Regions from separate parts of the Nocardia sp. NPDC004415 genome, predicted to be linked through region 1. Evidence: riboswitches for the same ligand, from Rfam matches in the RefSeq annotation. Region 1 holds a riboswitch; each other region holds the start of a gene.
What was found. Region 1 has a riboswitch for S-adenosylmethionine ahead of ACWEMY_RS15930 (aminotransferase class V-fold PLP-dependent enzyme). Riboswitches for the same ligand answer to the same signal wherever they lie in the genome.
Positions count from the first base shown of each region.

Region 2: it holds a riboswitch for S-adenosylmethionine, as region 1 does, so the genes downstream of both, ACWEMY_RS03215 (bifunctional o-acetylhomoserine/o-acetylserine sulfhydrylase) here and ACWEMY_RS15930 (aminotransferase class V-fold PLP-dependent enzyme) in region 1, are expected to answer to the same signal.
Region 3: it holds a riboswitch for S-adenosylmethionine, as region 1 does, so the genes downstream of both, ACWEMY_RS23600 (ABC transporter substrate-binding protein) here and ACWEMY_RS15930 (aminotransferase class V-fold PLP-dependent enzyme) in region 1, are expected to answer to the same signal.
Region 4: it holds a riboswitch for S-adenosylmethionine, as region 1 does, so the genes downstream of both, ACWEMY_RS11645 (AfsA-related hotdog domain-containing protein) here and ACWEMY_RS15930 (aminotransferase class V-fold PLP-dependent enzyme) in region 1, are expected to answer to the same signal.

Region 1 is NZ_JBSGDP010000029.1:36,645-38,826, reverse strand. It holds gene ACWEMY_RS15935 (MarR family winged helix-turn-helix transcriptional regulator) at 59-493, opposite strand; SAM riboswitch class IV at 677-791, shown strand; gene ACWEMY_RS15930 (aminotransferase class V-fold PLP-dependent enzyme) at 840-2,156, shown strand.
Region 2 is NZ_JBSGDP010000004.1:81,702-83,883, reverse strand. It holds gene ACWEMY_RS03220 (NADP-dependent isocitrate dehydrogenase) at 1-590, opposite strand, end outside; SAM riboswitch class IV at 860-970, shown strand; gene ACWEMY_RS03215 (bifunctional o-acetylhomoserine/o-acetylserine sulfhydrylase) at 1,051-2,182, shown strand, end outside.
Region 3 is NZ_JBSGDP010000060.1:7,202-9,383, forward strand. It holds gene ACWEMY_RS23590 (DUF4236 domain-containing protein) at 1-91, opposite strand, end outside; gene ACWEMY_RS23595 (hypothetical protein) at 259-963, opposite strand; SAM riboswitch class I at 1,177-1,269, shown strand; gene ACWEMY_RS23600 (ABC transporter substrate-binding protein) at 1,306-2,182, shown strand, end outside.
Region 4 is NZ_JBSGDP010000018.1:63,820-66,001, forward strand. It holds gene ACWEMY_RS11640 (HAD family hydrolase) at 1-56, opposite strand, end outside; gene ACWEMY_RS11645 (AfsA-related hotdog domain-containing protein) at 53-820, opposite strand; SAM riboswitch class IV at 834-949, opposite strand; gene ACWEMY_RS11650 (SRPBCC family protein) at 1,094-1,546, shown strand; gene ACWEMY_RS11655 (MarR family winged helix-turn-helix transcriptional regulator) at 1,597-2,046, opposite strand; gene ACWEMY_RS11660 (SMP-30/gluconolactonase/LRE family protein) at 2,161-2,182, shown strand, end outside.

The sequences.
Region 1 (2,182 bases):
CCAACGGTACTCGCCGGACGGTGTTTCCGACTCGGTGCGCGGCGTGCCGCGCCGGTGCTCAGGTGGACGGCTCCGCCTCGTCGCCGAGTGCGGTGAGGACGAGCCGGTGCAGGGTGGCCTGCTCGTCGGCGTCGAGGCGGGCCAGCACACGGGCGGTGGCCTCGGCGATGAGCTTGTCGGTGCGCTTACAGCGTTTGCGGCCCGCGTCGGTGATGCGCAGCCGGTATTTGCGGCGGTCGGTGCCGTCGCGGGTGCGCTCCACCAGGCCCGCACCCTCGAGGGTGTCGACCAGCCGGACCACTTCGCTGCGGTCGATACCGAGCGCCTCGCCGACCTTCTTCTGCGTCAGATCGGCGTTCTCGGCGATGAAAGTGAGCACCCAGTGGTCGCGCAGCGGGAGGTCGATCTCGGCGTGCAGGGCCTTGGTGAGTCGTGCGAGCGCGTACACCGGGTAGCGCGGCAGGCCGCGGACGGCGTTCGGGTTCGAGGACATGGCGGCCACTCTAACAAATAGTGGGGGAACTCAATCATTTGGCTGTTCCATCGTGGAGTCGTCCGATGGTTGCGGAGATTCGCGCGCGAGGGCAATCCGGGGGCAATCGCGTGCGGGGCCGTCGGGCGGTGATTCCGCGGCGGTGGTTGACAGCCGCGGGGATCGTCTGCCACTCTCGGAACAGGTCACGAGTACCAGCGACAAGCCCCGGCTAGCTGGTCGGCAACCCTCCTCCGCGGTGGGGTGCTCCGGGTGACGACCTGGCCGCCGTCCGCAGTGGGCGCGGCAAGCGCGGACTCGGAGCATCCCCCTCGGGAACGAGTCCCTGAGCCGACGGGATTTCGTCATGACCGCAGTAATCGACCCCACCTGTGCCCTGGCCGCCGTCTCCGGTGCCGACCTCCAGGTGCCGCTCGTGCAGGGCGGTACCAGCACCTACGCGAACTTCGACTACGCGGCGAGCGCGCCGGCACTGAAGCAGGTCACCGACCGGATCTCGCAGCTGCTGCCGTACTACGCCAGCGTGCACCGCGGTGCCGGTTACGCCTCGCGGATCTCCACCGAGTGCTACGAGGCCGCGCGCGGCGCCGTCTCCCGGTTCCTCGACGCCGACGACGACCAGGTGGTGGTGTTCACCCGCAACACCACCGACTCGCTGAACCTGCTGGCCGGGTGCGTGCCCGGCGAGACCGTGGTGCTCGACATCGAACACCACGCCAACTTCCTGCCGTGGACCGCGCACGGGCGACGGGTCGTGCAGGCCGCCGACGCGGTCGAGGAGACCATCCGGCGCGTCGTCGCCGAACTGTGCAGCAAGCCCGCCGCGCTGCTCGCCATCACCGGGGCCTCCAATGTCACCGGGGAGGTGCTGCCGCTGGAGCGGCTGGCCACCATCGCGCACCTGTGCGGGGCGCGCATCCTCGTCGACGCGGCCCAGCTCGCGCCACATCGCCGGATCTCGTTGCGCGAGAACGGCATCGACTACCTCGCCTTCTCCGGGCACAAGCTCTACGCGCCCTTCGGCGCCGGCGTGCTGGTCGGGCGCCGGGACTGGCTGGACGCGGGGGAGCCGTATCTGGCCGGTGGTGGCGCGGTGCGCTCGGTGGGTGTGGACGCGGTGCAATGGGCTCCCGCGCCGCAGCGGCACGAGGCCGGATCGCCGAATGTGCTCGGCGCGGCCGCCATCGCCGCCGCCTGTGACGCGCTGGCCGCCATCGATCCCGCCGAACTCGTTGCGCACGAACGCTTCCTGGCCGACCGGCTGTGTGACGGGCTGAGTGCTCTTCCCGGTGTCTCGCTGGTCAGCATCTGGTCCGACAGCTCCGACTCTGTCGGCATCGTCGCCTTCACCGTCGACGGGTACGCCCCCGGCCAGGTCGCCGCCTACCTCTCCGCCGAACACGCCATCGGCGTCCGCGACGGCCGCTTCTGCGCCCACCCCCTGCTCGCCCGCCTCGGCCTCGACGCCGCCCTGCGCGCCAGCATCGGCCTCGGCACCACCCCCGCCGACGTCGACCGCCTGATCACCGCCGTCGCCACCCTCGTCACCCAGGGCCCCACCTGGTCCTACGCCGCCACGGACGGCCTCTGGAACCCCACCCCCGAAACCCGCCCCCTGACTCCCGACGCCTCGGCCGGTGCCGCCCCCTGCCTGATCGGTTGATTCCGGGTCGTCCCGGCCCGACTCGG
Region 2 (2,182 bases), on a different contig from region 1:
AACGAGGCGCGCGCGAAGTCCTCGATGGACTTCTTGAAGTTGTACATGCCCATGACGACGCCGCCGTCCTCCGGCATCTTCACGACCTCGTGCACGATCGGCTCGCTGCCGTCCTCCGGGGTGAAGGTCAGCGTGACGGTGCCCGCCTCGAAGACCTTGAAGTCGGTGGCGCGGTACTGGTCGCCGAAGGCGTGGCGGCCGATGATGATCGGCTTGGTCCAGCCGGGCACCAGGCGGGGCACGTTGGAGATGATGATCGGCGCGCGGAAGATGGTGCCACCCAGGATGTTACGGATGGTGCCGTTGGGCGAGCGCCACATCTTCTTGAGGCCGAACTCCTTCACCCGCGCTTCGTCGGGGGTGATGGTGGCGCACTTGACGCCGACGCCGTGCTTCTTGATGGCGTTCGCGGCGTCGACGGTGACCTGGTCGTCTGTCTTGTCGCGATACTCGATGCCGAGGTCGTAATACTCGAGGTTCACGTCGAGATACGGGTGGATCAGCTTGTCCTTGATGAACTGCCAGATGATCCGGGTCATCTCGTCGCCGTCGAGTTCTACGACGGTACCTTCAACCTTGATCTTGGACATGGATCTTCGTGTCCTCCTAGGATGGTGCCCTCATTGCACGGCCAGGCGAACACGCTTGTGAGCGGACCCCAGCTGTTCCAACAGACAACGTATATGCCCCGCGTTGTCGGCGGGACGTGTGGTGCAAACAAGACAAGCGTACTGCTGCCCGGGACCTCACCGCGATGGGAGGGCCCGCTGTGCGGGACTGTGCCGATCGCGACGTGATCCAGGCTACGTTCAGCCGGGAAGTTTCCGTGTGGGGGCTTGTCCGGTTAACATGACGGCAAGGTCATGAGTACCAGCGTCAAGCCCCGGCTCGCTGGTCGGCAACCCTCCAGTTGCGGTGGGGTGCTCCGGGTGATGACCGGGCTCTCGAAGGTCGAGGGCAAGCGCGCATCCCAGGAGGCCCCCATGTGTTGTTGTCCGTCGATCCGACCCAGTTGACGAATTCCCCGGCGCACAACCCTGGAGCACTTTCATGACCGACTCTGCCCTGCCCGAGAACTGGACCTTCGAGACCAAGCAGATCCACGCGGGCCAGGCCCCCGACGCGAGCACCAACGCGCGGGCCCTGCCGATCTACCAGACCACCTCCTACACCTTCCGCGACACCGATCACGCCGCCGCGCTGTTCGGGCTCGCCGAGCCGGGCAACATCTACACCCGGATCATGAACCCCACCCAGGACGCGGTGGAGCAGCGCATCGCCGCGCTCGAGGGTGGTGTCGCCGCGCTGTTGCTGGCCTCGGGCCAGGCCGCCGAGACCTACGCGATCCTGAACCTGGCGGGCGCCGGTGACCACATCGTGTCCAGCCCGCACCTCTACGGCGGCACCTACAACCTGTTCCACTACTCGCTGCCCAAGCTGGGCATCGAGGTCTCCTTCGTCGAGGACCCCGACGACCTGGCCCAGTGGCAGGCCGCCATCCGGCCCAACACCAAGGCCTTCTACGGCGAGACCATCGCCAACCCGAGCAGCGCGGTGTTCGACATCCCCGGCATCGCCGCCGTCGCGCACGCCGCGGGCCTGCCGCTGATCGTCGACAACACCGTCGCCACCCCGTACCTGATCCAGCCGCTGGCCCACGGCGCCGACATCGTCGTGCACTCGGCCACCAAGTACCTGGGCGGGCACGGCGCGGCCGTCGCGGGCGTGATCGTCGACGGTGGCACCTTCGACTGGACCGTGCGCGACGCCGAGGGCAACGCCCGTTTCCCCGGCTTCACCGAGCCGGACCCGAGCTACCACGGCGCGGTCTTCGCCGACCTGGGCGCGCCCGCCTACGCGCTCAAGGCCCGCGTGCAGCTGCTGCGTGATCTGGGCGCGGCGGTCTCGCCGTTCAACGCCTTCCTCATCGCCCAGGGCATCGAGACGCTGAGCCTGCGGGTGGAACGGCACGTGGCCAACGCCGAGGCCGTGGCGAAGTTCGTCGCCGAGCAGCCGGGCGTGGAGAAGGTGTACTACGCGGGCCTCGAGTCCTCGCCCTGGCACGAGCGGATCACGCAACTGGCCCCCAAGGGCGCCGGCGCGATCGTGGCCTTCGACCTGGCCGGTGGCGTCGACGCGGGCAAGAAGTTCGTGGACGCTCTGAGCCTGCACAGCCATGTCG
Region 3 (2,182 bases), on a different contig from region 1:
CGGGGACTCCGACGCTGACGCCGAGTCCTGACCGGGACATATTGAACCGGAACGGTCCGGCGTTCAGCGACTGCCGAACATAGATTCCCATGTCCTTCTCCAGTCCACGATGCGCCCCGCTCGATTTCGGTGGTGTACCTGCAGAGCTCTGCCAGGATCTCGTATCGGGCCCACGGCCCGTTACAGACACCTACCTGTCGACTTGCGCGGAACGCGCGGCCCCTGGAGGTCTAGATGCCCTGATGTAGCGGGCGGGGTTCAGGGGACCTCGGTGATGCCTATGGTGGGGAAGAAGAAGCAGGATTTGCCTGCGTTGTCGGTGGTGCCGAAGACGGCGGCGAGGATGGTGCCGTGGCCGGTGTCGACGGGGACCGCGCGGACTCCGCCGAGGGGGATGGCGGTGAAGAAGAAGTCGCGGATGGCGTTCTCGGCGAGGGGGCGCAGTTCCACCGGGACTTCCGGTGGGACCATGGCGCGCACGATCTCGGCGATCGAGCCCATCGAGGCCAGGCCGCCGCGGCCGGTGCTGATGTTGAGCCAGGCGACCTGCATGCCCGCGGTGTCGGTGGCGGGGGTGTCGGGGGCCAGGCCGTAGGGCAGGAAGGTGAACAGGGTCTGGCCCGACTTCACGGTGGTCAGGTCGAGGCCGGGAATCGGCACGGCGTTGCTGGGCCACGGGCCGGGGACGGCACCGGCGACGGCGGGGACCAGGCCGAGACCGTCACCCGCGCAGTTGGCGGCGACCGTGGGGTACAGGAACGGCTGCACGCCCAGGGCTTTCAGTGTCTCGACGACGGTCTGGTAGGCGCCGAGCAGGTCGGCGGGGCCCGCGGTGGTGGTGGCGGGGGCGTCGCGGGTGACGGCCGGAGTGGCCGGTTGCGCGGTGGCGGCCGGAGCGGTCAGCAACAGGGCGGCGCAGGCCGTCAGCGCGGTCAGTGCGGTGGTACGACGCGGCACGATCACGGCGCAACTCCTCATCGTCGGCACTCGGAGATCCGACGCTACTCCGCGACACCGCTGATCCGGGCGATGGACACGCCCCTCCCCTCCCCCTGATGCCGCGCCAGTATGCCGGTCGCGGACCGCGCGCCCAACTGCTGCGCTCACGCTGATTTCTACCGTTGTAAACCATCCGGTCTGTGCCACATGCTGGTTCAGCTCCGAGCAGCCGGGGCGCAACCATCCAGAGCGACCGAGAGACCTGGCTCGACGACGTCGCAGCAACCAACCCGTCGAACGGGTGGGTGCTTCTGCCCGGTCCGATGGAGGTCTCTCACCCATGCCACGCATCCCTGGAGTCACCCCGTGATCCGTCCTCGTCATCGCCTCGCCGCTCTCGCCGGAGCACTCGCCGCCGTCACCACCGTGGTGGCCTGCGGCAGCGACACCGCGGGATCCGGCGGTGACGCCGGTCCGCCGCAACCCGGCGGCACCCTGCGCTACGGCCTGTCCGGCGCGCCGACCTGCTCGGACCCGGCCCAGTCGGGCACCAACCAGACCATCTACGTGGCCCGCCAGATCGTCGATTCGCTCACCGATCAGGACCCCGCCACCGGCGAGATCACGCCGTGGCTCGCGCAGCGATGGGAGGTCAGCCCCGACGCCAAGGTGTTCACCTTCCATCTGGCCGACGGCGTCACCTTCAGCGACGGCACCGCGCTCACCGCCGACTCGGTGCGCGACACCTTCGACGCGATCATCCGCCTCGGCGGCGTCGAGGCGCCGCTGGGCGTGAGCTACCTGGCCAACTACGTGGGCACCACCGCGGTCGACAAGCTCACCGCCCGCGTCGAGTTCAGTCAGCCCAACGCGCAGTTCCTGCAGGCTTCCTCCACGCCGCAGCTCGGCATCCTGGCCGCCTCCACCAATGCGAAGTCCGCCGACGCGCGGTGCGCGGGCGACAACATCGGCAGCGGCCCGTTCACCTACGCCGAGTACAAGCAGGACATCTCCGCGACGCTGGCCAAGCGCGCCGGATACAACTGGGGCTCGGCCGTGTTCGGGCACAAGGGCGAGGCCTACCTGGACCGCATCGAGTTCACCGTGGTGCCGGAGTCGGGTGTGCGCACCGGCAGCCTGTCGTCGGGTCAGCTCGACGCCATCAGCGACGCGCTGCCCCAGGACGCCCCGCAGATCGAGGCGACCGGCGGCCGGGTGCTGTCCACCTCGAACCCGGGCACCC
Region 4 (2,182 bases), on a different contig from region 1:
GACTTGACCGTGATCACGGTCTCGTCCACGTCGAAAAAGGCGGCTCCGCTACTCACGCCGAGACCTCGAGGTAGGCGTCGACTGCCTTGGCGGCCTTGGCGCGCTCGATCTGGGCGATCCGCTCGTTGGGCAGGGCGGTGAACTCGATGCGCGAGCTGGCGACCGGCTTGCCGAACTGGTGCACCTCGGTCTCGATCCGGAACTGCAGCTTGCCGGGGTCGTCGACGGAGACCGGCGTGAGCCGGGCGTGCAGGGTCGCGGGCAGCGGGAACAGGAACGAGGTGAACCGCAGGTCCACGTTGTTCCAGACGATGTAGAAGTGCTCCTGCGGGCGGCGCACGCCGTATTCGAGTTCGAAGGCGGCCAGGAACAGCTGGCGCACCGCCTCGATCACCACGATGCCCTGCACGTGCTCACCGGTCTGGTGGTCCAGGAGCAGTTCGTTGTCGCCGTCCAGGCGCAGATCGGCCTGGAAGACGTTCTCCTCGGTCCTGGTGAGGCCCGCCAGCAGCACATTGGAGTGCTGGTACTTGTGCACGTGGTGCCTGCGCGCGGGCTCGGCGATCTCGCCGACGACCCGCACCCGCAGGTGCGGCGCGTGCACCGCGGCCACGTGCTCGAGATAGTCGAGATCGTGCCGGGTGACGCCCTGCCCCAGGTGAACGGCCAGTTCCTGACTCGCGGGCAATCGCCCTCCGCGCAGCAACGCGACCAGTCCGGACACGGTGTGCACCCGGTCGTCGGCGGAGATGCCGAGGAATCGGTCACCGACCACCACGTACGCGGTGGTCACGGTGGAGTCGAGCTGGACTACAGACATGGATAGACCTCCAGAAGGACGCTTATGGCGAGCAAGACGCCTCACCATCCGGTCGTCACCCGGAGCACCCCGCCGCCGATGGAGGGTTGCCGCCCAGCTAGCCGGGGCTCGATGCTGGAACTCGTGACCGTCGCATCGAAAGGTATTCGGCCGCAATATTTTTGAACAGCGTTCGGAGCAGGGTGCAAATAATCCACCCACGGTACGAGGATCGGCCGGTCGCGGGCGCCTATGCTGAGCGTTACCGAACGTCACACGATCCCGGAGGCAACGTTGCCGAACAATCTCGAAGCCAGCATCGACATCGCCGCATCGCCGGAGAAGGTGTGGGCGGTGCTCGCCGATCTCAAGCGGATGCCCGAGCTGAGCCCGACGACTTTGAAGATGATCGCGCTGGGCGGAGTGCGGGTCGGCGCGCTGACGGTGAACGTCAACAAGGACGGCTGGAAGGTGTGGCCGACCACCTCGCGCATCGTCGCGTTCGAGCCGAACAAGACCCTGGCCTTCCGGATGCTGGAGAACCGCACCGTGTGGCGCTACGAGCTCGAGCCGACCGCGGGCGGCACCCGCGTGGTGGAGACCCGCACCGTCGACCCCAAGGGCATCCCCGCCCCCGTGCGCACGCTGGTCAACGCCGCCGCCGGTGGTGAGGACAAGTTCGAGGCCGACCTGGTCTCGGGCATGCAGGAGACCCTGGCACGGGTGAAGGCCGCCGCCGAACGCTAGGCCACTCGTCGCGAGAGCCCGCCGGATGCTTCCGGCGGGCTCTCGTCGTTTCAGGGCAGGTCGGCGCGGATCTCGTCGAGTGCTTCCGCCGTGCGGACGAGCATGGCGGTGAGCGCGGTCAGCTCCTCGGCGGTGAAGCGTTGCGCGAGGGTGCGCTCGACCGCGATGGCGCGGACGTCGGCGTCGGCTGTGAGTTCCCGGCCTGCCTCGGTGAGCCGGGTTTCCAGGATGTTCTTGTGCCATTCGTGCGGCGTGCGCTCGACCAGGCCGCGGTCCTGAAGGTTGGTCAGGACGGTGTTCATCGTGGGCGGGGTGACGCCGACCAGCCGGGCCAGCGCGGCGGCGGAGATGCCGGGGTGCTCGGCGAGGCTCAGCAGGGCGCTGTACTGCGGGACGGTCAGGCCTGCCGGTTTGAGCGCGGCGGTCTTGGTCGCCATCAGGGCCTGTTCGGCGCGCTTGAGGTACGAACCGAGCCGGTCGGCGGCGGGCATGGACGTCATGGGTGCATGGTATCCGGTCGTCATTCGATAACTATCTTGACGATCATAAAGGTTCTAATCTATGTTTCTGCTCATCATTGAATGTCTGGATTTACCTCACTGAGAGGCTTCATCATGATCAGGACCACCGCCGTTG